One region of the Pleomorphomonas sp. PLEO genome, then DNA from elsewhere that is predicted to be linked to it. Evidence: riboswitches for the same ligand, from Rfam matches in the RefSeq annotation. Region 1 holds a riboswitch; each other region holds the start of a gene.
What was found. Region 1 has a riboswitch for cobalamin ahead of AB6N07_RS02345 (DUF1636 family protein). Riboswitches for the same ligand answer to the same signal wherever they lie in the genome.
Positions count from the first base shown of each region.

Region 1 (7,564 bases):
ACACTCCCGTGATGCCGATTCGTCTGCCTTTCCTCCAAAAGCCTGAAAACAAGCGTTCGGCCCCCGCGAGCTTTCCGATCCTCGCTGGCGAGAGCCTGGTCGAAGTAACGGTGCGGCGGAATGCCCGGGCGCGCCGCTATACGCTGAGGCTCGATCGCCGGGGCGATGGCGCGATCGTCACCATCCCCAAGCGTGGATCGCTCACGGAAGCCAAGGCCTTTGTGACCCGCCATGCCGATTGGATCGCCGCGCGACTCGCAGCCCGGCCCGATATGCCGGAAGTGCCGGTCGCCGTTCCAATTCGGGGCGTCGTCCACCGCGTCGTCTCCACAGGCTCGCCGCGTGGCCGCGTCTGCCTCGTCGCCCTTGATGATGGCCCAGCGATCGAGGTGCCCGGTGAGACGCCGCATGTCCGTCGCCGCCTCACCGATCACCTCAGGAAAGAGGCGAGAGCCGACCTTGCCGCCGCCGTGGCGCGCCATGCCGAGACGCTTGGCGTCCACCCCCAGGCGATCCGCCTCAAGGACACCACCTCGCGCTGGGGATCGGCATCGGCACGCGACGTACTCGCCTTCTCCTGGCGGCTCGTCATGGCGCCGCCTTTCGTTCTGGATTATGTCGCCGCCCATGAAGTTGCTCATCTCAAGGAGATGAACCACTCCGATCGCTTCTGGACGATCTGCGAAAGGCTTTGCCCGGCGACGGACGCGGCCAAGACTTGGCTGAACAAGAATGGCGCTGGTTTGCACCGACTGCCGTGACGACCTGTGGCCCGCTCAGTTACCGAACAGGCGCTGCAACAACCCTTTTTCCTCGGGACTGGGCTGGGAGACCGGCACGTTCAGCGGTGGTGCGGGTTGGGCGCTCGGCGTCTGCGGCCCTTGCACCGGCAAGCCATCCGTCGTCGCAAATGTGACGCCCACGTTGGTAGGCGGCGGTACCAGCTCGACGCCCGGCAGCGGCCGGACGGGCAATTCGCGGACCGCCTCCGTCATGAAGCGATTCCAGAGCAGCGCGGTCAACGCGCCGCCGGTTGCTTTCTTCGTCGGCGTATTGTCGTCGTTGCCCAGCCAGACCCCCGCCGTGAGGCCATTGGTGTAGCCGATGAACCAAGCGTCGCGGAAATCCTGGCTGGTGCCGGTCTTGCCGGCCACCGGACGATCGGACAGGAGCGCCTTCTGTCCGGTGCCATCGGTGATAACGGCCGACAGCATGCGGTTCATGGTGCCGACGGCGACATCGGAGATCACCCGGCCGGGGCCGTCGCCCTGGCGATGGAACAGGACCTTGCCTTCCTTGGTACGGATATCCTCGACGAGATAGGGGATGATGCCCCAGCCGCCGTTGGCAAAGGGCACGTAGGCGGCGGTGATCTCAAGTGGCGTCACCTCGCCCGTACCGAGGGCGATCGACGGATTGTCGTGAAGTTGACTGACGATGCCGACGCGGCGAGCGGTCTGCACGACGTTATCCGGTCCAAGTGTGGCGGTGAGACGGGCGGCCACCGTATTGAGCGAGCGGGCTAGCGCCGTCGTCAGCGTCACCGGACCGAGATACTCATTTTCATAGTTTTTCGGCGACCAGCCATTGATGGAGACCGGTTCGTCGACAACGATGGAATCGGGCGAATAGCCGTGCTCGATGGCGGTAAGATAGACGAAGGGCTTGAAAGCCGAACCTGGCTGGCGCCGCGCCTCGATGGCCCGATCGAACTGGCTTGCCGCATAATCCTTGCCGCCGACCAGCGCCTTGACGGCACCGTCATTGTCGACGGCAACCAGAGCGCCCTGGCTCGCCTTGTATTTGACGCCCTCCTTGTCGAGCGTCGTGCGGACGGCACTTTCCGCCGCCGCCTGCATGCGGGCATCAATGGTGGTGGTCACCACGATGTCGCTTCGATAGCGCGCGACGTAGCCCGGCAAAAGATCCATCACCCAATCGGCGACATAGTTGGCGGCCGAACCACTCTTGGCCGGGGAGGATGGTGCGCCTACAGCCGTCGCCCGCGCCGCGTCGTCACGACTGACATAGCCTTCGTCGACCATGGCGGCGAGCACGACCTTGGCGCGTGTCGCGGCCAGCTCCGGCGAATTGGTCGGCGCGTAGCGCGACGGTGCCTTGAGGAGGCCGGCGATGGTGGCGGCTTCGGCCAAGTTGAGATCGCGGGCCGACTTGCCGAAGTAGCGCTGCGCCGCCGCGTCGACACCGTAGGCGCCGGCGCCGAGATAGACGCGATTGAGATACATCTCCAGGATTTGCTGCTTGGAGAACCGCCACTCCAGCCATAGGGCGAGCACTGCTTCTTGCAGCTTGCGTTCCAACGTGCGGTCGGGCTGCAGGAAAAGGTTCTTGGCAAGCTGTTGGGTCAGTGTCGAGCCACCCTGCACGACCGAATGCGCGAAGAGGTTGGTGACCAAAGCGCGGGAAAGGCCGATCGGGTCGACACCAAAGTGATGGTAAAAGCGTCGATCCTCGATGGCCACCACCGCTTCGGGCAGGAACGGCGACATTTCGGACAGCTTCATTTCCTCGCCGCCGGTGTCGCCACGATTGGCGATGATCGTGCCCGAGGCATCGACGATTTCCACGTTAGGCGGTCGGGGCGGCACCTTCCAATCGTCGATCTGCGGCATGGTTGCGACGGTGTAGCCGATGACGCCGGCAACCCCGATCAGCCCCCAGATGCAAAGAACGACACCCCAGTAGATGAGACGGCCGAAAAGTCCCATACCGGACCGCCGGCTCCGCTTTGCCTTGCGCTGGGAGGACTTGCGACGACGCGGCTGCTGTTCGGACATCTCCGCCTCCTCGCTGTCGTAGTTCTCGCCATCAAAGCTGGGTTCGATCCGCTCGGATCTCGATGATCGGCCGCTGCGGGAATTGGGCAGGCTTTTGGGCGGCGTGAAGCGATCACCCTCGCGGGCGGAAAAATCGTCCTCGCGGGACGGTGCCTCGAACGTCGGCTCGGCCCGCTCGCGTCGGATGTTCCGTCTGTCGCTCCGCATCGTTCGCCGCAACTCCTTCCATCAGGGCTACATAGCCCGTGGAGCATCCGATTTACCCTAAATGAGGCGGTTTAAGGGGGCGTAAAGGATGGCAGCTCCGCCGCTCGGTTGACTTTGCCTCGCAACAAGCCCCAAATGGCCGGGCGTGACGGTCCCTCCTCCCGGAGGAGGGCGAAAGAGGGAATGCGGAATCGGAAAACTCCGAAAGCCGCAGCTGCCCCCGCAACTGTGAGCGGCGAGCCGGATGCTTAGCGTGCCACTGGTCGAAAGACTGGGAAGGCCGTATCCGGCAACGAACCGCGAGCCAGGAGACCTGCCGCCGCGCATGGATGTCGAGACCGCCGGTGGGGCGGGAAAGGACCTATCATGACGCGTGCCTCGGCGGTTTTCGACCGCCGTCTATTGACGTTTCCGGAGTGCCGGCCATGACGGCATACCCGGTCACCCTACACGTCTGTCTCAGCTGCCGCGCGGCAGGAGATGACGACGCCTGCCGAGCTGGCGCCCGTCTTCATGCCGCTCTTGCCAGCCGTCTCGAGGGACAAAGCGATATTCTGCTTTCCGGCGTCGATTGCCTGTCGGTCTGCAAACGGCCGGTCACCGTCGCGTTGGCAGCGCCGGACAGGTGGACCTATGTCGCCGCCGACGCGGCCGATCCCGACGAAGTGATCGCCGCCGCCGAGCGTTACGCTGCGAGCGACGATGGCCGCGTGCCCTGGCGTGAGCGACCGCCTCTTTTGAAATCGGGCCTCGTTGCCCGCATCCCGCCGCAGCCGGAGACCCGCCGATGAACGTCCAGTCGAAAATCCCCGTCACCATCGTCACCGGCTTTCTCGGTTCGGGCAAGACGACGCTGATCCGCCACGTCATCGAGCGCGCCGGTGGCCGTCGTCTTGCGCTCATCGTCAACGAGTTCGGCGATGTCGGCGTCGACGGTGACATCCTCAAATCCTGCGGCGCCACCGACTGTCCGGAGGATGCGATCGTCGAACTCGCCAACGGCTGTCTCTGCTGCACCGTTGCCGACGACTTCCTGCCGGCCATCGAGGCGCTGACCCGTGGGCCGCGCCGGCCCGATCACATCATCGTCGAGACCTCCGGCCTTGCGCTGCCGAAGCCGCTGATCAAGGCCTTTGACTGGCCGGATGTGCGCGCTCGCCTCACGGTCGACGGCGTCATTGCCGTGGTGGATGCCGCCGCCGTGGCGGCCGGCCGGTTCGCCGACGATCCCGAGGCCGTGCTCGCCCAACGGCAGGATGACCCATCGGTCGATCACGACAATCCACTTGAAGAGGTCTACGAGGATCAGCTTCTCGCTGCCGACCTCGTGGTGCTCAACAAGACCGACCTGCTCTCGTCCGAGGAATTGGCTCGCGTCATACAGGACATCGCAGCTTCGCTGCCGAAGGCGGTGCGTGTCGTGCCGACTTCCGAAGGCGAGATTGCGCCGGAAATCCTGCTCGGCCTGGCTTCCGCCGCCGAGGACGATCTGGCCAACCGGCCAAGCCATCACGACGGTCTCGGCGACCATGATCACGATGACTTCTCGACCTTTGCCGTCGAGGTCGGCGCAGTCAGCGATCCGGAAAGCCTGATGGCCCGGCTGAAGGCAGTGGCCGAGGCGCATGACGTCCTGCGCATCAAGGGCTTCGTCGAAATTGCAGGCAAGCCGATGCGTCTCTTGGTGCAAGGCGTCGGCGGCCGCTTCCGCCATGCCTTCGACAAGCCCTGGCCGTCCGGGCCGCGCCGCAGCGCGTTGGTGGTGATTGGCGAAAGGGGCATCGACGAGACGGCCATCCGCGCCGCCCTCGCCTGACCCAAACGGAAAGGGCGCGCCTTGCACATTCTGGCCGAACAGATTCGCTCCCTCGACGATAGCGTCGCGGCGGTCGATCTTGGCCAGACGCCGGCCGAGATCGTCGTGCTGTCGTTTTCCGACAGCGACCTCGGCATCGTCGCCGCTGTGCACGGCAGGCTCGGTCCCGACGCGCCGAGCCTTCGGCTGGCTTCGCTCGCCGCCTTGCGCCACCCCTATTCCGTCGATCTCTATCTTGAAAAGGTGGCATCGAAGGCCCGCTTCGTGCTGGTGCGTTTGCTCGGCGGCGCCGACTATTGGCGCTACGGTGTTGACGAACTCTCCATGCTGGCGCGATCGAAGGGCATAGAGCTTGCGCTGATTCCGGGAGACGACCGGCCAGATCCCCGGCTTGCCCAGGCGTCGACGTTGCCGGCGGAAAATCTTGATCTCCTGGAGCGCTGGTTCAGCTTCGGCGGTCCCGACAATGTCGCCGCCGCGCTCGCCTTCATTGCTGCTCGTTTGGGACGCAACACGGCATGGGCCGAACCGGCACCGCAGCCGGCCTTTGGCCTCTTTCCTAGGCTTGGTGACATTGGCAACCGACGGGTGCTTGTCGTTGGCTATCGGGCGCTGGTCAATGCCGGCGATGCCGCGCCGATCGAGGCGGCGACGCAAGCGCTGGCAGCAGCCGGGTTCACGGTGCAGCCTGTCTGGGTCACCTCGCTCAAGGATCCGGACGTTGCCGGTCCACTCCGCGAGGCCATCGCCACCTTCAAGCCGGACGCCATCGTCAATTGCACCGCCTTCTCCGCGCGCCGCACCGATGGCACGACCCTTCTCGACGCTGCCGACGTGCCCGTGATCCAGGCTCCGCTTTCCACCTTGTCGCGCGAGGCATGGACGGCTTCCTCACGCGGTTTGTCGGCCACCGATCTTGCCATCAGCGTCGTCTTGCCGGAGGTCGACGGTCGCCTGGACGGTCCAGTCATCAGCTTCAAGGCGCCAAGCGACCGTGCCGAGGCGCTCGAATACACACCGATCCGCCACCGACCGGATTCGGGCGGCATCGCTCGCCTGGTTCGGCTCGTCGATGGCTGGACACGATTGAGGCGAACGCCGCGTGCTGATCGCCGCATCGGTCTCATTCTTTCGAACTATTCCGGCAAGGGCGGTCGCACAGCCTATGCCGTCGGACTTGACGGGCCGGCTTCGCTCATCGCCGTCGCCGACGATCTCCGCGCTGCCGGCTACGATGTCGGAGTGCTGCCAGACGAGAAGGCGTTGATCACGGCGCTGGAAGGCAGGCAGGCGACGATCGATATCCCGCTCGCTGATTACCACCACTGGCTTTCTGAGCTACCGGAGGCGCTGCGTGCATCGATGCGGGCCACCTGGGGCACGCCGGAGGCCGATCCATCGGTCGGCGGGGGTGCTTTCCGCTTGGCGGCGATCGTTGCCGGCAATCTCGTCATTGCCGTACAGCCCGATCGTGGTCGACCCGATCGTCGCGCGGCCGACCATCACGATCCCAACTTGCCACCGCGCCACGCCTACGCCGCCTTCTACCTCTGGCTCAGGTACGGCTTCGACGCCCACGCCATGATCCATCTCGGCACCCACGGCACGCTCGAATGGCTGCCGGGCAAGGCGGCGGGTTTGTCCGCCGACTGTGCGCCGACGGTACTGACAGACGGCCTGCCGGTCGTTTACCCCTTTATTGTCAACAATCCCGGCGAGGCAGCACAGGCCAAGCGCCGCATCGCCGCCATAACCCTCGGCCACCTGACGCCGCCCTTGACCCGCGCCGGCGCGTACGGCGACATCGCCGAAATCGAGATGCTGGTCGATGAATTTGCCAATGCCCAGGCGCTCGATCCACGGCGGGCCAAGCATCTTGCCGCCGTGCTGATCGACAAGGCCGAAACAGCCGGTATCGCCGAAGCGGCCGGCCTGTCCATCGATCTCGACCCGGCCGACAAGCTGGCGCGGCTCGATGCCTGGATTTGCGACGTCAAGGACATGCGCATCACCGACGGCTTGCACGTATTCGGCCGGGCGCCGGATGAGGCCCGCGTCGCCACTCATCTGGAGGCTCTCGGTGGTGATCTTTCGGCGACCGACGCTTTCCTCGCCTCGGCCGGTGCCGAGCGGGAAGGTCTGCTGACCGCGCTTGATGGCCGGCGCGTGGCGCCCGGTCCATCGGGTGCGCCCGGACCAAGACGACTCGACGTGCTGCCCACCGGGCGCAACCTCTATGCTATCGACCCGCGCGGCGTGCCGACGCGTACCGCCATGGAAATCGGCGCCCGCACCGCCGAGGAGGTGGTTGCCCGTTACGCAGAAGACCATGGCGACTGGCCGAAATCCATCGTGCTTGACGTCTGGGCCTCGGCCTCAATGCGCACCGGCGGCGACGACATCGCCCAAGCACTGGCTCTGCTGGGCGTGCGGCCAACCTGGGATGCTTCCTCTGGCCGCGTCTCCGGGTTTACGGTGCTCGCTCCCGCCCGGCTCGGCCGGCCGCGTGTCGATGTGACGCTGCGCGTCTCCGGTCTTTTCCGCGACGTTTTCCCCGGACAGATCGCGCTGTTCGACCAAGCGGTAAAGGCGGTGGCGGCGCTGGACGAGGACGCGGAGACCAATCCGCTTGTGGCCAGTGGCGACGCAGCGCCGGCGCGCATCTACGGTGCAGCCCCAGGCGCATTCGGCAGCGGCCTTGGCGAGATGACGCCGGACGATCTTGGCGCCGATCGGACCGTGC
Region 1 is NZ_CP166625.1:550,966-558,529, reverse strand. Features, by position in the region: gene AB6N07_RS02355 (M48 family metallopeptidase) at 12-761, shown strand; gene AB6N07_RS02350 (transglycosylase domain-containing protein) at 777-3,005, opposite strand; cobalamin riboswitch at 3,138-3,341, shown strand; gene AB6N07_RS02345 (DUF1636 family protein) at 3,431-3,796, shown strand; gene cobW (cobalamin biosynthesis protein CobW) at 3,793-4,821, shown strand; gene cobN (cobaltochelatase subunit CobN) at 4,843-7,564, shown strand, end outside.

Region 2 (7,564 bases), 400 kb from region 1:
CTGCGCCTCGGCCTCGGGCGTCAGCCACAGCTCGATTTGCCGTTTGGTCATCACCCAGCCGGGAACGAGGCAGTTCACACGGATATTATAGGGGCCGAATTCGCGGGCGAGCGCCCGCGTCATCCCCGTTATTGCGGCCTTGGCCGTCACATAGGCGCAGCAATCGGGATCGCCCACCATCCAGGTGATGGAGCCGAAGTTGATCACGGATCCACCACCGAGCGCCCGCATCTGCGGAATGACGGCTTGGGCAGCAAAGAACTGGTGGCGGAGATTGACGGCCATGCGATCGTCCCAATAACCCACATCGACATCCTCAACGCGATGGTGATCGTCATTTCCGGCATTGTTGCACAAGACGCTGATCGGTCCGATCTCGGCGCTCGCCTGGGCAATGGCTGCCTTCAGCGCTTCGATATCGCGTAGGTCGCAGGGGAGGAATAGAGGCGGCGTGTTTCCCTCGGTCCCGATCGCCTCTGCCAGTGCTCTCCCAGCCTCCTCGGCAATATCGACGAAGGCGACACGGCTGCCCTGGGAGCTGAAATGCCGGACGAGGCTTTCCCCGATGCCGCTGGCGCCGCCGGTGATGAATATGCTGCGCTCCTTGAGGCTGGGATAGCTGGCATATGTAGTCTGGCTGGTCATCGGCTATCGCTCCCCTGTCGCTTGCGCGGCCGCCTCAACCGTTGGCGGCTTATCGCGACCTGCTAAGCGACAAAGAAGACAACCGCGTAACAATTCACCGAGACCAATGACCCTTTGGATCAAGCTATTAGAATCCTTCCAGCACGATCTTGCCGCGCGCCCGACCGCTCTCGATGGTCGCGTGGGCGCGGCGGAGGTTATCGGCGTTGATTGGCCGCAGCACCTCAGTGAGCGTCGTGCGCAACTGTCCGGCATCGACGAGACGAGCGACTTCGCTGAGCAGCTTGCCTTGTTCTTCCATGTCCGGCGTTTCGAATAGCGCGCGCGTGAACATCAGCTCCCAGTGCACCGATACGGCCTTGCGCTTGAAGCCGGTGATGTCGAGCACCTCCGGATCGTCGATCAGACCGAAGCGTCCCTGCGGCGCGATAAGCTTGGCGATCTCGCCGAGGTGGTGATGCGTTTGGGTGGTCGAGAAAACGAAGGCTGGCGCGCCGATCCCGAGAGCGGCCACTTCCTCGGCCAGCGGGCGCGCGTGATCGACAACGTGGTGGGCGCCGAGTTCGCTCACCCAAGCCGCCGTCTCGGGGCGTGACGCCGTGGCGATGACGGTGAGATCGGTCAGCGCTCGGGCGAGCTGAACGGCGATCGAGCCGACACCGCCAGCCCCGCCAATGATGAGAATGGCGTTGGCTGCGCCAGTAACCTTGCGTTGCACATCGAGCCGGTCGAACAGCATCTCCCACGCGGTGATGGCTGTCAGCGGCAGAGCCGCGGCCTCGGCGTTGCTGAGCGATTTTGGCTTGCGGCCGACGAGGCGCTCGTCAACCAGATGGAACTGACTGTTGGCGCCGGGGCGGGCGATCGAACCGGCATACCAAACCTCGTCGCCGGGCTGAAAACCGGTTGTCTGGTTACCAATAGAGACGACGCGGCCGACGGCGTCCCAGCCGAGCACCTTGAAAGAGTCTGGTGCTGGGGCGGAGCTGGCGCGCACCTTGGTGTCGACGGGATTGACCGAGACGGCGGCGACCTCAACGAGCAGATCGCGCCCGGTAGGCGTCGGTGTAGGCAGCTCGACATCGAGAAGCGAGTCCGAACGGTCGATAGGGCCAGCTTGGCGATAGGCGACGGCTTTCATGGCTACTTCCTCTGCTATGGATATGAGCGATTGTTGCGCCTATGATCGCTAATAGCCAATACGCACAAAAAGCGCAGATACTGCGGAAAAGGATAGTGTCATGGCCAAGGTCCGGCATTCACGCTTTGACTGTGCGCCCGGCTGTTCGGTTGAGGCGGCCATTGGCCTCATCGACGGCAAATGGAAGTCGGTGATCCTGTTTCACCTGCTGGAGCGGACACTGCGCTTTGGCGAGCTGAGTCGCATCCTCGCATCGGTCACGCCGCGCATGCTGACCAACCAGTTGCGCGAGCTTGAGGAGGATGGATTGGTGGTGCGCACCGTCTATCCGCAGGTGCCGCCCAAGGTGGAATATTCATTGTCGCCACTCGGTCGCTCAATGGAGCCGGTCCTGATGGCGCTGAAAGCCTGGGGCGATGCCAATATCGGCCGCTTCGGTAAGCCCAAGGGCGTCGATTCGCGTGAAAAGCAAAACCCACCGGCGCCGACCGGCCAGACGACCGGAGGGCACCAGTGGGCGAAGTTCGATCCGGCCCCGATCGAGTGATCGGAGCCGTTTTCCCAACTAGGCCCGCTTCGGGCCGCGATCGAGCAGCGCGTAGAGCAGGATGGCGCCGAAGGTTGCGGTGCCGATGCCGCCCAGCGTGAAGCCGCCGATGTTGAGGGTGAGATCGCCAGCGCCGGCAATCACCGCCGCCGCCGTGGTGATCAGGTTCTTGGTCTCGGAGAAGTCGACCTTGTTCTCCACCCAGATCCGGCCGGCGGTGGCCGTGATCAGGCCGAAGATGACGATGGACAGGCCACCGATCACCGGGCCGGGGATGGTGCCGATCAGCGCGCCGAACTTCGGCGAGAAGCCGAGCAGGATGGCGATCACCGCCGCCACCACGAAGATCAGCGTCGAGTAGATCTTCGTCACCGCCATCACGCCCATGTTTTCAGCGTAAGTGGTGACGCCGGTGCCGCCGAAAGCGCCCGACAGCATGGTGGCGAGGCCATCACCGAGGAAGGCGCGGCCCATGTAGGGGTCGAGGCTGCGGCCGGTCATGGCGCCGATCGCCTTGATATGTCCAAGGTTCTCGGCAACCAGGATGACCGCCACAGGTGCGATCAGCGCCATGGCGCTGGTCGAGAAGGTCGGGGCGGTGAAGGTCGGCAGGCCAAACCAGGGCGCGGCGTCGAGCTTGGTGAAGTCTATCGGTGCGTCGCCGAAAGAGGCGGCCCCCAGCCAATAGACGATATAGCCGACGAGGCCGCCGATCAGCACCGGGATACGACGCAGCATGCCCGGTAAGTAGACAGCGGCGACACCGACGGCGACGATGGTGATAAGGCCGACGCTCCGGTCGAAGCCAGTGGCCGAGATACCCTTGACGGCGATCGGTGCCAGGTTGAGGCCAATGGCGGCGACGATGCCGCCGGTAACGACCGGTGGCATCAGCTTCTCGATCCAGCCATAGCCGATCTTGATGACGACAAGGCCGATCAGCGCGTAGACGGCGCCGGCCGCGATGATGCCGCCGAGCGCCACCGAGATGTTGGTGTTGGGGCCGGTGCCGGAATAGCCGGAGGCGGCCATCACCACGGCGATGAAGGCGAAGCTCGAGCCGAGATAGGATGGCACGCGGCCACCGATCACCAGGAAAAAGATCAGTGTGCCGATGCCGGAGAACAGCACGGCGACATTCGGGTCGAAGCCCATGATGATCGGCGCCAGCACCGTCGAGCCGAACATGGCGACCACGTGCTGGAAGCCGGCGATCAATGTCTGCGGCCAGGGCAGGCGTTCATCCGGCGCGACACGATCGGCGGCGGTCAGTTTCCAGCGCGGAAACCAGCCTTCGGTTGGGCTTTTTGTCATGATTGTCTCGTCTGTTGTCCCAGGTCCGTCCCCCGTGGGCGGTCGCATGGGAAAGGCGAGATGGTCACTATCTCCAGGAGCGGCGAAGGCGAAAGAGCGGCCTTCTGCGACCGTTGTCAGCAGCTCAATGGAGGGAACACTGTTTCTGAACGCGAAAACGCGTATTTTTACCAGATGGTCAGAATTCAACCCATTGGTAATCCACAGAAAAATCGGTGGAATCGGCCCTATGGTCGAAGGGGCGGCGCACCCGAATCGTCTTGACAGGGGCGGTGGATTGCCGAAAGTTGGCCCCGTGCAAGGTGTTCCGGCGGCATGCGGCCGCCGGGATGAAACGGGAATGGGGAAGGATCACGATCCGAAGCCCCGGCCGCCCCCGCGACTGTGCGTGGTGAGCTTCCGTCCAAAATGCCACTGGGAATCCCGGGAAGGCGGACGGCAGGCAGCGATCCACGAGCCAGGAGACCGGCCATGCACAGAATCGGATTCCGTCGGGTGAGACGGAAAAGGAGACTGATATGCATATCGAACCGGGCCTGGTGGCCGACGGTAAACTATGGCTCAGCTATCTGACGGCAGCGGGCGCGGCGGGCTACTGCGTTAAGCTCGCCTGGCAGGCGGTGCGCGAGAGCGGTGCCATTTCGCTTGGCCTGCGCAGTGCCGCCACGACGGCTCTCGTTTTTTCCTTCTTTGAGGTATTGCCGCACTATCCGGTCGGTGTCTCGGAGGTGCATCTCATCCTCGGCTCGACGCTGTTCCTGATCTTCGGCACGGCGCCCGCGGCCATTGGTCTCGCACTGGGGCTCCTGGTCCAGGGGTTGTTCTTCGCTCCTTTCGATCTGCCGCAATACGGCATGAACGTCACAACGCTCCTGGTGCCGCTGTTCGGACTTATGGCGCTTGCTCGCGGCATCATCGCGCCGGCTACGCCTTATGTTGATCTGAAGTACCGGCAGGCCCTGGCCCTCTCCACCGCCTATCAGGCGGGCATCGTAGCCTGGGTTGGCTTCTGGGCTTTCTATGGACAGGGCTTCACCGTCGGCAACTTTGCCGCCATCAGTTCGTTCGGTGGCGCCTACATGCTGGTGATCATCGTCGAGCCGCTGGTCGATCTCGCGGTGCTCGCCGGCGCCAAGCTTCTCAATGGCCTGCGCGGCAGCTTCCTCGTCGAACGCCGCCTCTACGACGCCGCCTGACGGCCGTGCGTTGATCGCATCCTTGCCGCGCCGCTCCGATAACCCGGAGCGGCGCGGTTTGCATTTGTAGGTCGCTGTGCTGATGGACGTTCTTGTGGCCGGATGAGGCATGGATCGGTCATCGTATGCGTTGGCCGACGTCTGGCGGTCTTGACAGTTGCGAGCCTTTCCGCATAACGTCGTAAACGTTTACGGAAGCGAGCAGGCAGGGAGGAAAATCCTGTCCCGACTGGAGAGCCCCGGACGTCATTGTCATGTCGGTAGGCATGGATGGCGAACGGTAGGTTATGGCTCTTCGAGATCAGGACAATCTGCCGGATCGCCGTTCACCGTTCTCGGTCCCGCCGGTCATCATCGAGCCGGAACCGGTCGGCCAACTGGAGGAGTAGGGAGCATGAAGACATCGGCAATCCTGGGAGCGGTGCTCTACGCCGGCGCCGCGACGCTTGGCATGGCGGCATATGCCGCCGATCCCGTCACCATTACCATCTGGTGCCAGGACAGCGAGACGCAGCCGGGCCTCAACCTCGCCAAGGAGTTCGGCGAGAAGAACCCCGACATCAAGGTCGTCTATCGCCAGATCCATTTCGACGACGTGACGTCGGAGGCGATGCGCGCCTATTCGACGGGCCAGGCGCCCGACATCATCGCCATCGATAATCCCGAGCACGCGCTCTTCGCCTCGCACGGCGTCTTCCTCGACCTCACCGACCGCATCGCCAAGTCGGCTGTGATTCACAAGGAAGACTATTTCCCCGGTCCGCTGGCTTCCGTTACCTGGGACAGCAAGCTCTACGGCGTGCCGAAGGCCACCAACACCATCGCCCTCTACTACAACGCCGACATGTTCAAGGCGAAGGGCCTCGACCCCGACAAGCCGCCGCAGACTTGGGACGAGATGGTCGACGCCGCCCGCAAGCTCAACGATCCCGCCAAGAACGTCTATGGCATCGCCTTCTCGGCCAAGGCTTCGGAGGAAGGCACCTTCCAGTTCCTGCCCTGGGCGCAGATGACCGGCGGCGGCTATGACAAGATCAACACCGATGGAGCTGTCCGCGCGCTGACCATCTGGAAGACGCTGCTCGATGAGAAGCTCGCCTCGCCCGACACATTGACCCGTGGCCAGTGGGATTCCACCGGCACCTTCAATTCCGGCAATGCAGCCATGGTCATCTCTGGGCCATGGGAACTCAACCGCATGTCGCAGGAAGCGAAATTCGATTGGCGCGTGACGCTCATGCCAGTTCCCGAGGTTGGGGCACCCCGCTCGTCGGCCATGGGCGACTTCAACTGGGCCATCTTCAAGAGCTCCAAGCATCCGGACGAAGCCTTCAAGGCGCTTGAGTATTTCGTGTCGCAGGATCCGCGCGTCTTCCCCGACTGGGGCCAGCTCGCCGCCCGCGCCAACATCGAAATACCGCCGACCGGCGACGCCAAGAAAGACGCAGCCGTCAAGGTATTCATGGAGCAGCTGAAATACGCTCAGCCGCGCGGTCCGCATCCCGAATGGATGAAGATCTCCAAGGCCATCCAGGACGCCATCCAGTCGGCTCTGACCGGCCAGGCGAGCCCCAAGGATGCACTCGATCAGGCCGCCACGACCATCAAGGGCATTCTCGGCTGATCTCTTTGAAAGGCGCTCCGGCCCAAAGCATCGGACCGAAAAGTGGAATCCGATTTTCGGACCATCCGGTGCGATAGCAAGAGACTAGATCGTCGTGCGTCCATCAGGACCCGCGGCGATCTAGGCCGGGGCGCCACCACATTCTGTTGACCGCACCGCCTGGCAGGGGCGATGCTCCGTGCTGGCGGCCTGCCGTGGCGCGGATGCGGGGAGGACCGATGCGACGCCTTTATTCCAGTCTCGTCGATGGCCGAGGATTTGACCTCTGCCTGATCGGCATCCCACTGGCCTTTCTCATCGTGCTGTCGGGCGTGCCGCTCGTCTACAACGTGGTGATGAGCTTCCAGGCCGTGGACATGTTCAGCCTTGGCAGCTTCATTCGCCCGTGGGTCGGCTTTGACAACTATCGCCAGTTGATCGCCCAGCCAGAATTCTGGCCCATCATGGGCCACACGGCGACCTTCCTCGCCGCTTCGATTGCCGGCCAATTTCTGCTCGGCTTCGCCCTAGCGCTGTTCTTCTGGTTGAATTTTCCCGGCGCCTCCTGGCTGCGCGGCTTGTTTCTGGTGTCCTGGGTGATGCCTGGCCTGGTGGTCGGCGCCGTCTGGAACTGGCTGCTGTCGGGCGACTTCGGCGTCTTCAACTTCGTACTGCACCAGCTGCACATCATCTCCGGCAATGTCTTCTGGCGCTCCGACCCGGCCTTCGCCCTGTGGAGCGTGATCATTGCCAATATCTGGCTCGGCACGTCCTTCAACATGATCATGTTGTCGGTCGGCCTGTCGTCGATCCCCGCCGATCTCTACGAGGCGGCCGAACTCGACGGTGCCGGCGCGCTCACCCGCTTCTGGACCATCACCTTGCCAATGATGCGCTCAAGCATCGGCGCGCTGATCTCGCTGGGCCTCATCTTCACACTGCAGCAGTTCGACTTGTTCGCCGCCATCACCGCCGGTGGACCGAACAACTCTTCCAACGTCGCCCAATACTGGGCTTGGGACCTCTCGTTCAAACAGTACGACTTCGCCAAGGGCGCGGCCATTTCGGTCATCATGATCGTCGTGGTGATGCTGGCCTCCGTCTACTACGTCCGGTCG
Region 2 is NZ_CP166625.1:155,540-163,103, reverse strand. Features, by position in the region: gene AB6N07_RS00680 (SDR family NAD(P)-dependent oxidoreductase) at 1-645, opposite strand, end outside; gene AB6N07_RS00675 (zinc-binding alcohol dehydrogenase family protein) at 773-1,786, opposite strand; gene AB6N07_RS00670 (winged helix-turn-helix transcriptional regulator) at 1,887-2,333, shown strand; gene AB6N07_RS00665 (solute carrier family 23 protein) at 2,352-3,647, opposite strand; cobalamin riboswitch at 3,931-4,136, shown strand; gene AB6N07_RS00660 (energy-coupling factor ABC transporter permease) at 4,166-4,843, shown strand; gene AB6N07_RS00655 (sugar ABC transporter substrate-binding protein) at 5,238-6,467, shown strand; gene AB6N07_RS00650 (carbohydrate ABC transporter permease) at 6,686-7,564, shown strand, end outside.
Region 2: it holds a riboswitch for cobalamin, as region 1 does, so the genes downstream of both, AB6N07_RS00660 (energy-coupling factor ABC transporter permease) here and AB6N07_RS02345 (DUF1636 family protein) in region 1, are expected to answer to the same signal.

Region 3 (7,564 bases), 1.0 Mb from region 1:
GGCGTTTGAAGGGTCATCGATATCCCTTATCGCGGCGGCAGGCGGTGTCCAAGCGTGGGGTTGGTCAGAGGGGCGGTCGCTTGCCCGTCAGTCAATGATGGGCTGGCCGCCTTCACGCGCCAGGCGCGCCAGGCCTTCCTTCATTTGCCGCACCTGTTCGGGCGAATGGCTCTGCCACTTGGTCACTTCCGCGATGATCCTGAGGGGATCGCGGGAGCGATAGGATAACGTCGGGTTTCCGGGAAATTTCTTGTCCGTCAGATTGGGATCGTCGAAGATCGGCCCGGTGGGTTCCACGACATAGATGCGCTCGGGCTCAAGGCCGGCGGCAAGCTCGGCGCCCCAGATCGCCGCGTCCAGCGTGCCCGAGAAATAGACCCATGAAAGCGGTTGAGGGGTGCCAAAGTTCGAAGAATGACCGACGACGATATGGTCGCCCGGCCGCAGGTTGGCCCTGGTTCCGTGGAAGAAGGATTGCGCAAACACGCTGGCCGAAGCTGACATAGGCACAAGGCTCCCCGTTTATTGTTGACGCCGCCGCCGTTGGCACAGAGAGCCTTCAGGTCGCCGGTATCAGGGTTTTTTGAAAGCGATGGGTCGCTACGATGAATTGCCGGCTGACGCCCTTCGGCATCCAAAGCGCATCGTCAAAGGTGTCTGTGAGGTGCCAGCCCTCCCGCTGATAGAACCTTTCGGCGCGGCTATTGCCGGCCGTGCAAAGCAGTTCGGCCTCCGACACCCCATCGGCGAACAAAAGCTGTTCCGCGAACGATAACAACGCATGCGCCGTTCCGGTTCCACGGGCGGATGTGCCGACATAGAGTTTGACGACTTCCGCTGCTTTGACGGAGACAAACCCGATGAGTTCGGTGCCGTCCCTCGCCACGTAGAAGGCGTCTTTCGCCTCTTTCAGCCAGATGGCGAAGTGGCCTTCGGTGCGAAAGGACAACCCCTCGGGCGGCACGAGGGCGGCATGCGCTTCGTGCCATCCCCGGTGCCAGAGCTGGACGATTTTTCCCTGGTCGGCGACCCTAGCCGGATGGATGTCGAGCATGCGGTTTACGCGCGGCCGAGGCGGCGCGCGCCCTGGGGAGCCGCGCCGGACAGCAGCCGCTCGGCGAGGAAGCCGAACAACAGGCCTTGCGCGCCCCAGATGATCGCTTGCAGGCCGAGCGAGGCCAGACGGAAGCGCCAAAGCATGACGGCGGAGAAGGTTTCCGGCACTTCGTTGATCTCGGGCAGCAGCGTCATCACCGCCGCCATGACGGCGATATAGGCAAGGCCGCCGAGGAGGACGGCATTCCAGGCGCCGAGGCGCGCCCAAGTCTGCCGCGCCAGCGCGAAGGCGACGATCATCACCGCGACCGATACCATCAGCATGATGAAGTAGAGCTGGGTGCGGATGACGATAGTCTCCGGGCTGCCGACGGCTGGCGGGTTGGCCGGGTATTTGATCGCCGGCACCAGGATCACCGCGACAAAACCGGCGAGTGCCAGCAGCGCGGCGAGCGGGCGGGCGCCGAGGGCGCTGAAGCGGCCGAGCACCAGCGCGAACACCAGCGACAGGATGCCGCCGAGGGCGGCGCTGTAGACGATGACGCCGGTGAGCAGGCCGAGGCCGGCCTGCGTTGCCCGGCTGACCAGCTCGGGCTCGGCGGCTTCTCCGGCCGCGTGGCTGGCCTGCTCCTCGAAGGCGATGGCGAAATCGACCAGCGGCTCGCCATAGAGGCGGGCGAACAGGAAGGCCATGAGGCCACCGACCACGCCGGCAATCATGCCGCGCAGCAAAAGCTTTCCAGTCATGAAAGACGCCTCAGTGGCAGGGGAAACCCAGGAGGTGGCGGCCGTCGTGCACGAATTCATGCACGTACATGCTGTTGAACAGCGAGGTCGCGCCTTCCTCGGCGCCGACGAAATACACCGCCAGCATCAGTAGCAGACCGGCGAACACGGCCCATGGCAGAACCTCGCCCAGCGGAATGGCGGCCGGCGGCGACAGGGGAGCGGTGCGTGAAATGCTGGACATGGAAAGCCTCCTGGGATTGCGCGTCCCGATGACAGAAGGATGGCGAACAGGTCTGGCTCTCGGGTTTCAGCCCGATTACAGTGGCGCGACCGCTCCGGAGTTTCACCGGCTTCCGCTCAACATCGTCGCTCACCCTCCGCTAAGTGCCGATGCCTGTCAATCGCAAATGATCGATGAGGAATGGGGATGGCCGCTCGCCTGACGCTGATCACAGTGCCGACCGACAACGACCGCCGCGCCCCGCGCTTTCCGGGCCGCGATCGGCTGGACCTGACCTTCGAGAGCTTGCCGGAGACGGTGCGCCGCTGCCTTAGCGAAGCCGATCACCTTATCCACGCACCCGAAATCGCCATTGGCCCCAACGCCACCGTCCGGGTGCCGGCCGAGGTGGCCGAGGCGCTTTCCAATCTCGATTATGGCAACTGGGCGAACCGGACGATGACTGAGATCGCCGGCGCTGATCCCGCTGGCTTCGAGGTCTGGCGAATGGATATGGCGGCGGCCCCGCATGGCGGCGAAGCCATCTCCAGCGCGCGGGACCGGGTCGGCGGTTGGCTGGCCGGGCTGGAGGAACGATCGGGGGCCATCGTAGCGCTGTGCCCGGCGACGATCGTCAGGATCGCCCTCACGGCGGCGCTCGAGGCGCCGCTGTCGATGATCTGGCGCCTCGATCCCATGCCCTGGTCGGCCTGCGAGCTGACGCGCCATGGCGACCGGTGGTCGCTCAGGCTGAGCTAGCTTACCCGTTGCGACGGCCGGTTGCCGTAAATGTATCGGTGTGTTGCTGGGCGCTCAATTATGACGGGTTACGACAAATCGCCACAGCCTCACCATTGAATTTGCCAATTCGTGGTGTTCCCTCGCGCCACTGAGAGTTTCGGTCCGACTCTGAAACCAAGGGGTGACATCATGAGATGCCTTCCGAAGATCAATGGTATCTACTGGCTGTCGCTTGCCGTGGCGAGCGTGTTCGGCGCCAGCCTCGGCGATTTTCTCGCCGATGGGCTCGGTCTCGGCCATCTCAAGGGGCTGCCTTATCTGCTCGGCGACTTGGCGCTCGTCTTGCTGGCCGAGCGTTTCCTGAAATACACCAGCACGCTCTACTTCTGGGCGGCGGTCATCCTCAGCGTCGCCGCCGCCTCCAACGTGGCCAACGCGCTCCATGATCTCCACGTCAGGCTGGCGTCGGTGCCGGTGCTGTGCCTGCTGCTCGCCATCACGGTGATTGTCTGGCGCCTCCGCGAACCGTCGGCCGACGAGCGCGACTTCATCCCGGTGGCCGGCTTTTACTGGGCCACCCTGCTCATGGCCGGCGTGCTCGGCGGCGTGGGGGGCGACGCGGCCGCCTATCCGCTCGGCTTCGGCAACTTCGGGGCGATGGTGGTGTTCGCCATTCCCCTGGGCTTCCTGCTCACCATCGGGCGCAACGGCCTCTACACCGACCTCGGCTTCTACTGGCTGGCGGTGGTGTTCATCGTCGCCGCCGGCACCGCCGCCGCCAATCTTCTGGCCCACGACCTCCACAGCATCGACCTCGGCACGGCAATCAGCGGCGCGGTGTTCGTGGCGTTGATCGTCGCGGTGTACGAGATGAGGGCTTGCAACAAGAGCCTGCGGGTTGGGCTGGTGGGCGAGGGAGCATGAGGAGGCATGAGTCCACATAGGCGCGGGTGGACTCCCATGGACTCCCAAAGGCGAGGCGTCGAGAAAGACGTGCCCGCGAGCGCGCGACCATCCTCAGCTTGCCGCGTCCGAGGATCCGTCTGGCAAAGTGGCCGCTCCCGGCGGCATCAAACCCGCCGAGAGCGCCGAGCGCTTGGCAATCAAGGATGCAGACCATTCAGCGGAGGCCGCCTGTGGAAGGGGCCCGCGTCGGACCCGCTGTAATAGGTGCCGAACTGGTTCTCGTAATCGCGATCGACGATCGTTGAGGCATCGTAGACCGGGCTGTTCTTGACCACCTGCCGGTCGACGCTCAGGGCAACGGTCTTGTCCGCCCAACTGATGTCTTTGGCCAGGCGCGGCGAGATCAACACCTTCTGCCCCGGCCACCAGTTCTTGGTGTCGACCACGAGGTAGTGGATGCTCCAGTCCGCTTCCTCGACCAGCATGTCCTCGACATGGCCGATATCGCCATCGGTGGCATGGATATGATAGCCGTCCACCGCCTTGACGCTGCGCAGGTGCGGATCATCATGCCGCCGATGCGCCTCGAGCACCTCGTTCTCGAAACGCAGTGTATCCGGCTCTGGTGCCAGGATGGGTGCGCCCATCACGCTGCCGTAGCCACCGCCACCCATATAGAGGCCGCTTCCCCAATAGGGGCTCCAGCCATAGTAGCCGTAGATGTTGTTTTCCATTTGCCGCGACACCGGCCGCTCGGTGTCGATATCCGGACTATTTTCGACCTGCCGCATCGTCAGCTTGACCGAGAACTCCCGGCTTCGCTCATTGGCGTGTCCCAGCGTTGACGTCGGGAGAAGCACCCTGCGGTGGGTGAGCCAGTCGCCGGTTTCGACGACGAGCCAGCGGATGAGCCAGCTTTCATCGTCGAACAGCAGGTCGCTGACGGTGCCAACATCGCCGTCGCTGGCGGCGATGGCGTAGCCCTTAATCTTGGAGGCATTCCATAACATGTCGGGACTCCTTGGAGTGTGCAACCGCCGCGAGGGAACGCCGTTGATCGGCGCCAACCTTTGGCCGGTATCGCGACCGTGGACCCCACCTTCAATGTCAGGGCAAAACCGATGACACTCCGAGCGCGGCAAGTCCGATGGCCAGTGAGGCAGCCAGTGCTGAGCGGTTTGGGGGTAAATTCTCCTGTAGCCATTTTAAGTAACCGCTGAAAATTGAGGTTACCCCATGGCTAGATGAAGACAGTATTCCTCGCCGAATTTGCGGTGAAGGCTCGGATATTACTCACAAATACGTTTGATTACTAAGGTTTGGCGCGTTTTCATCGTTGCCAGAGGGGCCGGGCTATCCTTCCTTCAGGGCCGAAGGCCTCGCCTGTCGGAAGGGCGATCTCAGGGGCGCCATCCTCAAGGGTATCGCCAGCGCCGCCGTCAAACGGCACGGGCCGATCGATCTCGACGAGAACCGGGCAGATCGCTCGGTGCCATCCCGACGCCTCAACCTCGTCGGCGCTACCTACAGACTGACATACGACTATCGGACTTAAGTCCTTTTCGTGCGGGCTCTGAGTATTTTCCGGGCCTACCCTCGGTCGATGGATGTCGCGATTCTATCATCGCGATGAATACTCAATTGCCGAGGGCAATAAGAGGCGGGGAAGTATCGCACCATTTCAGGGAGGTCAGCCATGGACAACATTGGTAGCAGGATCAAGGACATTGGTCCGCAGCCGCAAACTTTCGACATTCAGCGCGCGACGAAGGAAAACACCAATTACCGCTCAGTTGCCTGGAGCGGCCGCTACCTGCAAGTGACGCTGATGTCGATCCCCGTTGGCGGCGACATCGGCCTTGAAGTGCATCCGGAGACCGATCAATTCCTGCGTCTCGACTCCGGCAGCGGTCGCGTGCAGATGGGAGAGGCCAAGAACAAGCTGACGTTTGAAAAGCATGTGTCGGACGGTTGGTGCGTCCTCGTTCCCGCCGGCACCTGGCACAACATCACCAATATGGGCACGAAGCCCATGCAGGTCTACGCGATCTACGCCCCCGCCCACCACAAACCCGACAAGGTGCAGGCGACGGCAGCGGCAGCGGAGTCCGACAAAGCCGACAAACCAGCGACCTGGTCGGTACAGCCAAAGCAGGCGCCCGACGAACACGGCTGACAGGGGGCTTCATGCTTGGCCATCGTTTTGGGATGCGACGCCGATGGCCGACCGATCTTTACTACGCGTTGCTCGGTGTCGACAGGGAGTGGCGCAGGCGTTTGGTCGGGGGCGGCGGTCGGCGAACTATCGCCTCTGGCTCTCCACATCACTGTTCACCGCTTGGTGATCAGCGGCACCGCGTTCGTGGCGCTCATCGTCGTCGTGTACCAGATGACGGCATGGAGGCAAAGCCGCCCGAGGAATGAGATTGGCGGGCAAAGATTTACATAGATGGATTGTCGCCGCTGTTCTGTGTCGCGCGGAATGTTCCGCGAAGTTTGGAAGCTTCATGTTTGTTCGGCGCGCTGGACCCGATAGTGATCGTCCGGTGATCGTTTGCGGGGAGCCCAGTCCAGGAAGTTCAGGTGGCCCGATTTCCGTAGATCGCTAGCGACGGCGTTGAGTTGTGAACGGCTTACGATATGGCGCCCGAGTACTCTGGGCCAAATGTCACCCCAGATCGCAATCGATGGTCCCGCTGGTACCAGATCCAGCAGCGATGCTTTAGCGTTGATCAGTTCTTGCGCCAGATAGGCTTCGGCTGGGTCGGGCGCCATTTGAGCAAAAGATTCGAATAACTCTGCCTGCTCGCTAGCTGCTACGGATGCTTGTAACTTGGCGACTCCACGTGCTTTGTCCTGCTTGCGCAGTGCCTTGATCTGACATTCCCGAAATACTTCTAGCCCAGCCGGGCTGCGGGTTCCATAGATCAGACTATAGAGCGGTCGGTCTACGGTGGGTCTCAGGACAGTGGTCTCCGCAACAAATGGATAGTTGCCAATTCGCGCTAATGTGCCCGAAAAGGCTTCTATAAGAACTATTTTCCGATGTTCGGACTCGGCTCTCCCTTGCGGGGTGGGTTCTCTGAGGCATTGGCGCCAGCCTGGTTCCAAGAATAGTGCGTCAAGGCTGGCAGCGACTCCAGGACTTGAAACGTTAACGAAGCGATTGATGAAATCGAACATGAAATTGAAGACGACTTCGCTGTTTGGCCGCTTTACCAGCGGCGCAATGCGATCCATCTCAATTCGCCAGCCCTTTGGATCGATTAGCAAAAAAGAAAATGCGCGACGGGGTATATCCCTGAGAATAGTCTGCGCTAGTTCGATAAACGATCCTTGATATGTCTTGATTTGGACGTCAGGAAAGAGAGCGCTGACTCCTTGTAACTTCGCGTATGCGGTGGGATCTTTCTCTACAAGGTAGGCCGACATTTTCAAGGAACGGCCGAGTTCATTCCATCTAGCCTTCACCTTCGCCAGTGTCGCAAGTGCAATGCCAAACGATGTGTCTTGAAATTGCTCGCCTGCGTTTTGCCAGGGACCTGAGAAACCATCGATATAGGCCACCTCGTTCCACTGGCTGCCTATCTTGTAGGCCCAGGCCTCGAGATACTCGCCCAATAGGAAATGCTTCACATAAGCTTGTTCACGCCCCTTGTAGAGCTCCAATTCCCCGATCATCACATGCTCGCAGTATCAGGTCGTTTTGCGTTACCTTATGGCACCATGGCAAAGCCTATTGTAGGAGTCTAGGAAAACTCGCATAGGTAGAATCGCGCCCAATTGTAACTCACTTGGCTTTGGCATTTCCGCCGTCAACCGGCGGGCGAGTTGTCGTTCTTAAGAAAATCTTTTTGGCTAGGGCTGACAGTTCAGGCCGATCAGAAGTTCTAGCTACTTTGATAGATGAGT
Region 3 is NZ_CP166625.1:1,575,023-1,582,586, forward strand. Features, by position in the region: gene AB6N07_RS07005 (GNAT family N-acetyltransferase) at 1-17, opposite strand, end outside; gene arr (NAD(+)--rifampin ADP-ribosyltransferase) at 88-504, opposite strand; gene AB6N07_RS07015 (N-acetyltransferase family protein) at 560-1,054, opposite strand; gene AB6N07_RS07020 (CbtA family protein) at 1,060-1,803, opposite strand; gene AB6N07_RS07025 (CbtB-domain containing protein) at 1,814-2,026, opposite strand; cobalamin riboswitch at 2,054-2,174, opposite strand; gene AB6N07_RS07030 (histidine phosphatase family protein) at 2,213-2,764, shown strand; gene AB6N07_RS07035 (hypothetical protein) at 2,936-3,670, shown strand; gene AB6N07_RS07040 (PRC-barrel domain-containing protein) at 3,850-4,662, opposite strand; gene AB6N07_RS07045 (hypothetical protein) at 4,989-5,207, shown strand; gene AB6N07_RS07050 (cupin domain-containing protein) at 5,349-5,828, shown strand; gene tcmP (three-Cys-motif partner protein TcmP) at 6,158-7,333, opposite strand.
Region 3: it holds a riboswitch for cobalamin, as region 1 does, so the genes downstream of both, AB6N07_RS07025 (CbtB-domain containing protein) here and AB6N07_RS02345 (DUF1636 family protein) in region 1, are expected to answer to the same signal.

Region 4 (7,564 bases), 690 kb from region 1:
ACCGGGCGATTGCCGAGCTGGTCGACCGGATGATCGGCACTGGCGTACCGCCGGTGATCCTGTCCATCCATTCCTTCACGCCGGCTTGGAAGGGCGTTCCTCGCCCCTGGGACATGGCGATTCTCTGGGACAGCGACGACCGCATGGTCACTCCGTCGCTCGACGCCTTCCGGGCGCGCGGCCTCAAGGTGGGCGACAACGAGCCCTACGATGGTGCGCTCAAGAATGATACGCTCTATCACCACGGCACGGCGCGCGGCCTTGCCCATCTTCTCATCGAGGTGCGACAGGATCACATCGCCGACGAGGCGGGTGCAAACCACTGGGCGAAGACGATTTTCGAGGTGGTCGCGCCGCTGGCGGGCCGGCCGGCGATGCGCGACGCCGTCTTTTACCGATCGCGCGCCGACGAGCCAGGCGTGTGAATGGACGCTTGAAAATGGTTGACGGGCCCATGAAGTTCGGACTTCATGCCGGCCTCACGGGCGGCAGCCCCGCCCGGACCCAATGACAAGATCGGCAGGACAGATATCCCATGAGCATGGAATCGGCAGAATCGCAGGGCGGCGTCGCGGCGGGTGAACTCCGGCAGTTCATCGAACGCGTCGAGCGGCTCGAGGAAGAAAAGGCCGCGCTCCAGGACGACATCAAGGACGTGATGGCCGAGCTCAAGGGCCGCGGCTACGACGTCAAAGCGGTCAGGGCCATCCTAAAACTGCGCAAGCAGGATCCGGATGAGCGCCAGGAGGCGGAAGCCATCCTCGAACTCTACATGAACGCCCTCGGCATGGTCTGAGGCGCGGCCGCGCCGCCACATGGTCCGTTACGGCGGGTCGTCTCGTGGTGGAAGATGCGGCGCAGCGAGGGCCGGCCATTCCGGCATCGCGTGGTTCCAGAGAATACGGTGGGCTCAGCAAGCCCACCGTGCTTGGGGTCGTAATTCAATCAATCGCCCAATTATGCCTGTTTCAGGTTTCGGCCGGTACTCTCTAGGTCCCGGCACGCCTGTTGGGTGGTTGCGACGATCAGGCGGCTCACGCCGGACGCGATCGTTTCGGGATGATCTTCCTGGAGATAATGGGCGCCAGCGCCGACCGGCACGACTTCGCAATTCTCGAGATTGGCTGCAAAGCGTTTGGCGAAATCCGGCGAGACGAGGGCTCCTGGATCGCCGACGAACAGCATCTTGGGATAGCGGCTCGCGCGCAGAGCCGCGTGGGCTCTGCCTAAATTGCCAGACGTCGCCTGGCTCGCCGGCAAAAAGCCGTGCTCTGTTTGTGGAGACCCTGCCATGGGCGGAGCAGGCGTCACGGCCGCTGAGTGTCGGGGCAGTCTCCCGCAACGCTCAATTGGTATACTTGACCATCAATACGAACGTACGTATTTTCAAGCTATGCCGAGACCATCGAACAAGAACGACATCATTGAAGCGGGTCTGCGGGTGATGTTCCGCAAGGGATACCATGCGGCTGGCGTGCGCGACGTGGTCGCCGACGCCGGTGTGCCCCAGGGCTCCTTCACCAATCACTTCCGCTCCAAGGAAGCCTTCGCCGGAGAGGTGCTCGACTACTATTTCTCGCACACGCGAAAGCTGGTCGGAGAGGCGCTCAACGACCACACACTGACGCCGCGCGAGCGATTGTTCCGCTATCTCGATATCATTACCGATCGCCTGGCCGCCGACGGCTATCTGCGCGGCTGCCTGATCGGTGATTTCAGCATCGAGGTGTCGCAGGCAAGCGAGGTGCTGCGCGAGCGGCTGGCCGCGATTTACCGGGAGTGGCTGGAGCCGTTCGAGCGCTGCATCGAAGAAGGGCAGAGAGCAAAAGAGATCGACACCCAGTTCCCGGCCAAGGACTTGGCCGAGTTCCTGCTGACCTCATGGGAAGGGGCGATCCTGCGTATGAAAGTCGAGCGCAGCCCGGAGCCGCTCGATCGCTTCAAACGGATCGCCTTTGACACGGTTTTCCGCGGCAAGCCATAGGCTGCTGCGGATATGGTGTTCGCCGGGAGTCTTCGTGTTTTTTGGGGGGCAAATCCGGACTTAGGGCGCGAGCAGATATGTTCCGTACCCTTGTACGTGTGACCAGCTTAGTTTTCTGTATCGTTTCAAAGAAGGCGCCGCGCCAACGACCGATGATCGGTGGGTGGCAGGCGCCTTTTTGCATGTGCGGGGCCGGCTGGGTCAGCCCGTCGAATGGGCGCGCTCGGCCAGCGATCCACAATCCGTTCACAGGCCGTATAGGTAGAACCGCTCACCGCGAGCGTCTTTCATTGACCCGACTCGTGAGGCACGAAATACTAGTTGTTGAGCTGAGGTTCTTCAGATGCCACAACATCTGGAGCCAAGAGGGAAGCCGGTGCGAGTCCGGCGCTGCCCCCGCAACTGTCAGCGGCGAGTGCCCGTTCCACGGAAGTCACTGGTGCCCTAGGGTACTGGGAAGACGGAACGGTTGCGATGACCCGTGAGCCAGGAGACCTGCCCCAGCCGAGTTGATTTGTCCTCGGGCGGGGTGCACCGGTGGATCGTCGTCGACGCACGGCCGGAGTCCGTCTCCGCCGTTGTCGATTGCGTTCCTTCCGTTCTCTGCCCTGAATTCGGTGCAAGGGAACGATGTCGGAAATATCTCCAGTCAAGCCGCCTCTCAGCGTCCTCAAGCGATCGGGCGCGCTCGCCCCCTTCGATGCCGACAAGATTCGTTCCGCCGTCGAGCGCGCCGGTGCCGCAAGTGGCGAGTTTTCCAGCGCCGAGGCCCAGCTCCTCGCGATGCAGGCAGTGAAGGTGATCGCCCACCGCTTCGCCGAGCGTATGCCGTCGATCGAGGAGATCCAGGACGTCGTCGAGCAGGTACTGATCTCGGCCAACCACTTTGCGACGGCGCGCGCCTACATCGTCTATCGCGAGCAGCGGGCGCGCCTTCGCCGCGACGCCAACACTGTCGTCGACGTGGTGTCCTCGATCGACGAGTATCTCGAACGCGCCGACTGGCGGGTGAATGCCAATGCCAACCAGGGCTATTCGCTGGGCGGTCTCATCCTCAATGTCTCCGGCAAGGTGACGGCCAACTACTGGCTCAGCCACGTCTACCCGCCGGAAGTCGGCAAGGCGCATCGCGACGGCGACATCCACATCCACGACCTCGACATGCTCTCGGGTTATTGCGCCGGCTGGTCGCTCCGCATGCTGCTCACCGAAGGCCTCAATGGCGTGCCGGGCAAGGTGGAGGCGGGGCCGCCCAAGCATCTCTCGAGCGCCGTCGGCCAGATCGTCAATTTTCTCGGCACGCTGCAAAACGAGTGGGCTGGCGCCCAAGCCTTCTCCTCGTTCGACACCTACATGGCTCCCTTCGTCCGCAAGGATCAGCTGACTTATGAAGAGGTGCGGCAATCGATCCAGGAACTGATCTACAATCTCAACGTCCCCTCGCGTTGGGGTACGCAGACGCCGTTCACCAACCTCACATTCGATTGGGTATGCCCGGATGACCTGAAAGATCAGGTGCCGGTCATCGGCGGCGCCGAGATGGACTTCCGCTATGGCGATCTGCAGGCGGAGATGGACATCATCAACCGCGCCTACATGGAGGTGATGACGGCTGGCGATGCCAAGGGACGCGTCTTCACCTTCCCGATTCCGACCTACAATATCACGCCCGACTTCCCCTGGGAGAGCGACAACGCCACGCGCCTGTTCGAGATGACGGCCAAATATGGGTTGCCCTACTTCCAGAACTTCCTCAATTCCGAGCTGACGCCGAACATGGTCCGCTCGATGTGTTGTCGGTTGCGGCTCGATCTTCGGGAGCTTCTGAAGCGCGGCAATGGTCTGTTCGGTTCGGCCGAGCAGACGGGATCGTTGGGCGTCGTCACGGTGAACTGCGCCCGTCTAGGCTACCTCCATAAGGGTGATGAGACCGGACTGTTGCGCCACCTGGACGAACTCCTGGCCATCGGCCGCACCAGCCTGGAGATCAAGCGCAAGACCATTGAGCGGCTGATGGACGACGGCCTCTTTCCCTATACGAAGCGCTATCTCGGCACGCTCCGGAATCATTTCTCGACGCTTGGCGTCAACGGGGTCAACGAACTGATCCGCAACTTCACCGGCGATACCGAGGACATCACGACGGAGTGGGGCGAGGCCTTCGCCATCCGTCTGCTCGACCATGTCCGCAGCCGCATCGTCGCCTTTCAGGAGGAGACGGGGCACCTTTACAATCTCGAAGCCACACCGGCGGAAGGCACGACCTACCGCTTCGCCCGCGAGGACAAGAAACGCTTTCCGAGCATTCTACAGGCAGGCACGCCGGATGCGCCCTACTACACCAATTCCAGCCAGTTGCCGGTCGGCTTTACGGACGACGCCTTCGAGGCGCTGCGCCGCCAGGAGCCGCTTCAGATGCGCTACACCGGCGGCACCGTGCTCCATCTCTATCTCGGCGAGCGCGTGTCGTCAGCCGAGGCCTGCAAGAAGCTCGTCCGGCGAGCTCTCGAAAATTTCCGCCTGCCCTACGTCACGGTGACGCCAACTTTCTCCATCTGCCCAAAGCACGGCTATCTCGCTGGAGAGCATGAATTCTGTCCGATCTGCGATGCCGAGAGGCTTGCCCAGAAGCAGGCCGCTGCCGAGTGAACGATTTGCGAAGGAGACTTCAGATGAACAAGCCGCTTTCTGCCATCAAGAACGATGCCGCCGCCCTTCTGTCCAACGACGAGCGCCAGCCCTGCGAAATCTGGACGCGAGTGATGGGCTATCACCGCCCCGTCTCGTCCTTCAACAAGGGCAAGAAAAGCGAATTCGCCGAACGGACCGCGTTCGCGGAAGGCAAGAGCCTTGCCGATGCCCGTCGATAATCTGGCGGTCGGCGGATTTTCGCCTCTGTCGACCTGTGACTGGCCGGGCGAACTGGTTGCCACGGTATTCTGCCAAGGCTGTCCGCTCGCCTGCCGCTATTGTCACAACGTCGACCTGATCCCGCCCGGCCGTGGTGCCGGGCCGGACTGGCAGGCGGTCTTGTCGGTTCTTGAGAAACGGCGAGGTCTCCTTGACGCCGTGGTGTTTTCGGGAGGCGAGCCAACTTTGCAGAAGATGCTGCCGGAAGCCGTCGCCGCCGTGAGAGCGCTGGGTTTCCGGGTCGGCCTGCATACGGCCGGCCCCTATCCCGATCGCTTTGCGCGCCTTTTGCCGTACCTCGACTGGGTCGGTTTCGACGTCAAGGCGCCGTTTGCCGACTATGAGCGCGTCACGGGAGTGGTGGGAAGCGGGACGCGGGCGCGCGAAAGCCTCCTTGCGTTGGCGGGAAGCGGCGTCGCCTTTGAGGTTCGAACCACCGTGCATCCGTCGCTGCTTGCCGAAGCCGATCTCGCTCACCTCGATGCTGATCTTGCCATGCTGGGTCTGGCGCCGACACGGCGGCAGCCATTCCGGAGCAAGGGCTGCCAGGACGCGGAACTGCTGGTCGCCTATTGATCGGGCGCGCGCCGAGTTGGAAGCGAGCTGGCTCGGCGTGGCGCGGACGGCTGCGCGGCGTGCCGCTGTCCGCTTGACAGCCCGCCAACGCCAGCCTAGTTTTCTGTATCGTTTCAAAGGAGGCGTCAAGCCGACCGCCGGTCACCGGTGGCGGAGGGCGCCTTCTTCATGTGGATCTCCATGACCGTCCCTTCGCGCACCCCGTCCGTACCGACGCCCATTCGGCGCGACCGGCTGACTTGGGCCGCCTATCTGGCGCTCGCCCAGTTCACCTTTTTTCTGAATATTCAGGGCAACATCATCCCCTTCCTGAAGGACGAGTTCAACCTTAGCTACCGGGTGGTGACGCTGCATCCAGCCGCCGTGGCGGCCGGGCTGATCGTCTCGGGCCTCATCGGTGAACGACTGACGCGCAAGTACGGCCGACTGTGGTCGGTGATGGTCGGCTTGGCTGGTATGGCGCTCGGGGCGCTCGCCATCATCCTTGCGCCCAATCCGGTGGTCAGCATCCTCGGCTGCTTCGTGATGGGGGCGGTCGGCTGCCTTATCTTGATCGTCGTGCCGACGCTGCTGGCCGATTGGCACGGCGCCAATCGCTCGGTGGCGATCGGTGAGGCCAACGGCGTCTCCTACGTCGCCTCGCTGACGGCGGCGATGGCGGTGGGGCTGTTCGTCGCCATCGGCCTCGGCTGGCGGACGGCGCTGCTGTTCGGCGTTGTGCTGGCTGGCCTGCTGCTCCTCTTCATGCGTGGCGTGCCGATGCCGGCGGCGGAAACACCACCGGCCGCCGTGGACGGAGCGCGTGGCGGCCGTCTGCCTTTGGCCTATTGGTTCTATTGGCTGACGATCATCGCCTTCGTGGGTGTCGAGCAGTCGGTACTGGTGTGGGCGACGGAATTCCTCACCCGCGTCAAGGGCGTGCCGATCGCTTCGGCAGCGATTACCGCCGGCGCCTTCTCGCTCGGCATGCTGGTCGGCCGGCTGTCGTCGGCTTTCGTGCTGACGCGGATAACGGCGGCCCGGGCGCTCTACCTGTCGGCGGTTCTCACGGTGCCGGCCTTTTTCCTGTTCTGGGGCTCGCCGAGCCTGACGTTTTCGGTGATTGGCCTGTTCGCCGTCGGCCTTGGTTGCGCGCTGCAATATCCGCTGACGCTGACCAAGGCCATCGTCACCGCCGGTCCGTTCGGTGAGCTGGCAACGGCGCGCGCCTCGCTGGCCAGCGGCCTTTCCATCCTGGTCATCCCCTGGGCGATCGGTGCGTTGGCCGACCATGCCGGGCTCTGGATGGCGATGTCGGCACTGCCGATCCTGACTGTCGCGGCCGCGGTCTTCCTTTTCCTCGGCGAGCGGGTCGTCCGCCGCTGACTATCTGTTGGCGAGGCCGAGCGCCGCCTTCACCTTCGGTTCGAGGGTAAGGGCCTTGCCGTCGCCCATCACTGAAAAAGCCTTGTCCGCGCTCGTCAGGCCGGCGGTGAAGATCGCCCAGGCGAACCCCTGGCGTTCGGCGGCGGCACGCGTCGCCTCGATGAGAGCGATCCGCGCAGCCGGGTCGGCACCGTCCTGATAGACACCGAACTCGCCGAGCAGGATGCGATCGGCCGGAATGTTATTCTCAGCCGCCCAGTCGCTTATCCGCTGGAAATCGGTGGCGATGGTCGCCGGGCCGGCATCGGAGGCTCGGTAATCAGCAAGTGTCTTGCCAACCGCCGCGTTGAGTGCCTTTCGCTGCTTGGGGGCGGTGACGGCTTTAGCGATGCGCTGCCGGGCGTCGCGGGCCAGTGCCTTGCCGGTGGCATCGTCAATGAGCGCGGCCGGGTAGGGCAAATGCGTCAGATAGCGCGAAGCATCGTCGAGCCATGGCCGGCCGGCGTGGCTGACGGCCATCGGCTCGTAATAGTGGAACGTCCAGACGATGTTGGGGTCGTCAGCGAAGGGGGCTGGATCGAGGCGAATGAGCCCGTCGATAAGGCCCGATCGTCCACCGGTCAGCACCAGGGTCAGCGTTGGCGCGGCGGCGCGGGCAGCGGCCCTCAGCGCGGCGAGCTGATCCGGCCAGCGATCTGTCAGGGCGAAATGGGAGTTCCAGTCCTGGTT
Region 4 is NZ_CP166625.1:1,243,575-1,251,138, forward strand. Features, by position in the region: gene AB6N07_RS05475 (N-formylglutamate amidohydrolase) at 1-425, shown strand, start outside; gene AB6N07_RS05480 (DUF2312 domain-containing protein) at 542-796, shown strand; gene AB6N07_RS05485 (hypothetical protein) at 958-1,185, opposite strand; gene AB6N07_RS05490 (TetR family transcriptional regulator C-terminal domain-containing protein) at 1,394-1,984, shown strand; cobalamin riboswitch at 2,300-2,502, shown strand; gene AB6N07_RS05495 (ribonucleoside triphosphate reductase) at 2,615-4,633, shown strand; gene nrdD (anaerobic ribonucleoside-triphosphate reductase) at 4,657-4,854, shown strand; gene AB6N07_RS05505 (anaerobic ribonucleoside-triphosphate reductase activating protein) at 4,841-5,470, shown strand; gene AB6N07_RS05510 (sugar MFS transporter) at 5,651-6,835, shown strand; gene AB6N07_RS05515 (cellulase family glycosylhydrolase) at 6,836-7,564, opposite strand, start outside.
Region 4: it holds a riboswitch for cobalamin, as region 1 does, so the genes downstream of both, AB6N07_RS05495 (ribonucleoside triphosphate reductase) here and AB6N07_RS02345 (DUF1636 family protein) in region 1, are expected to answer to the same signal.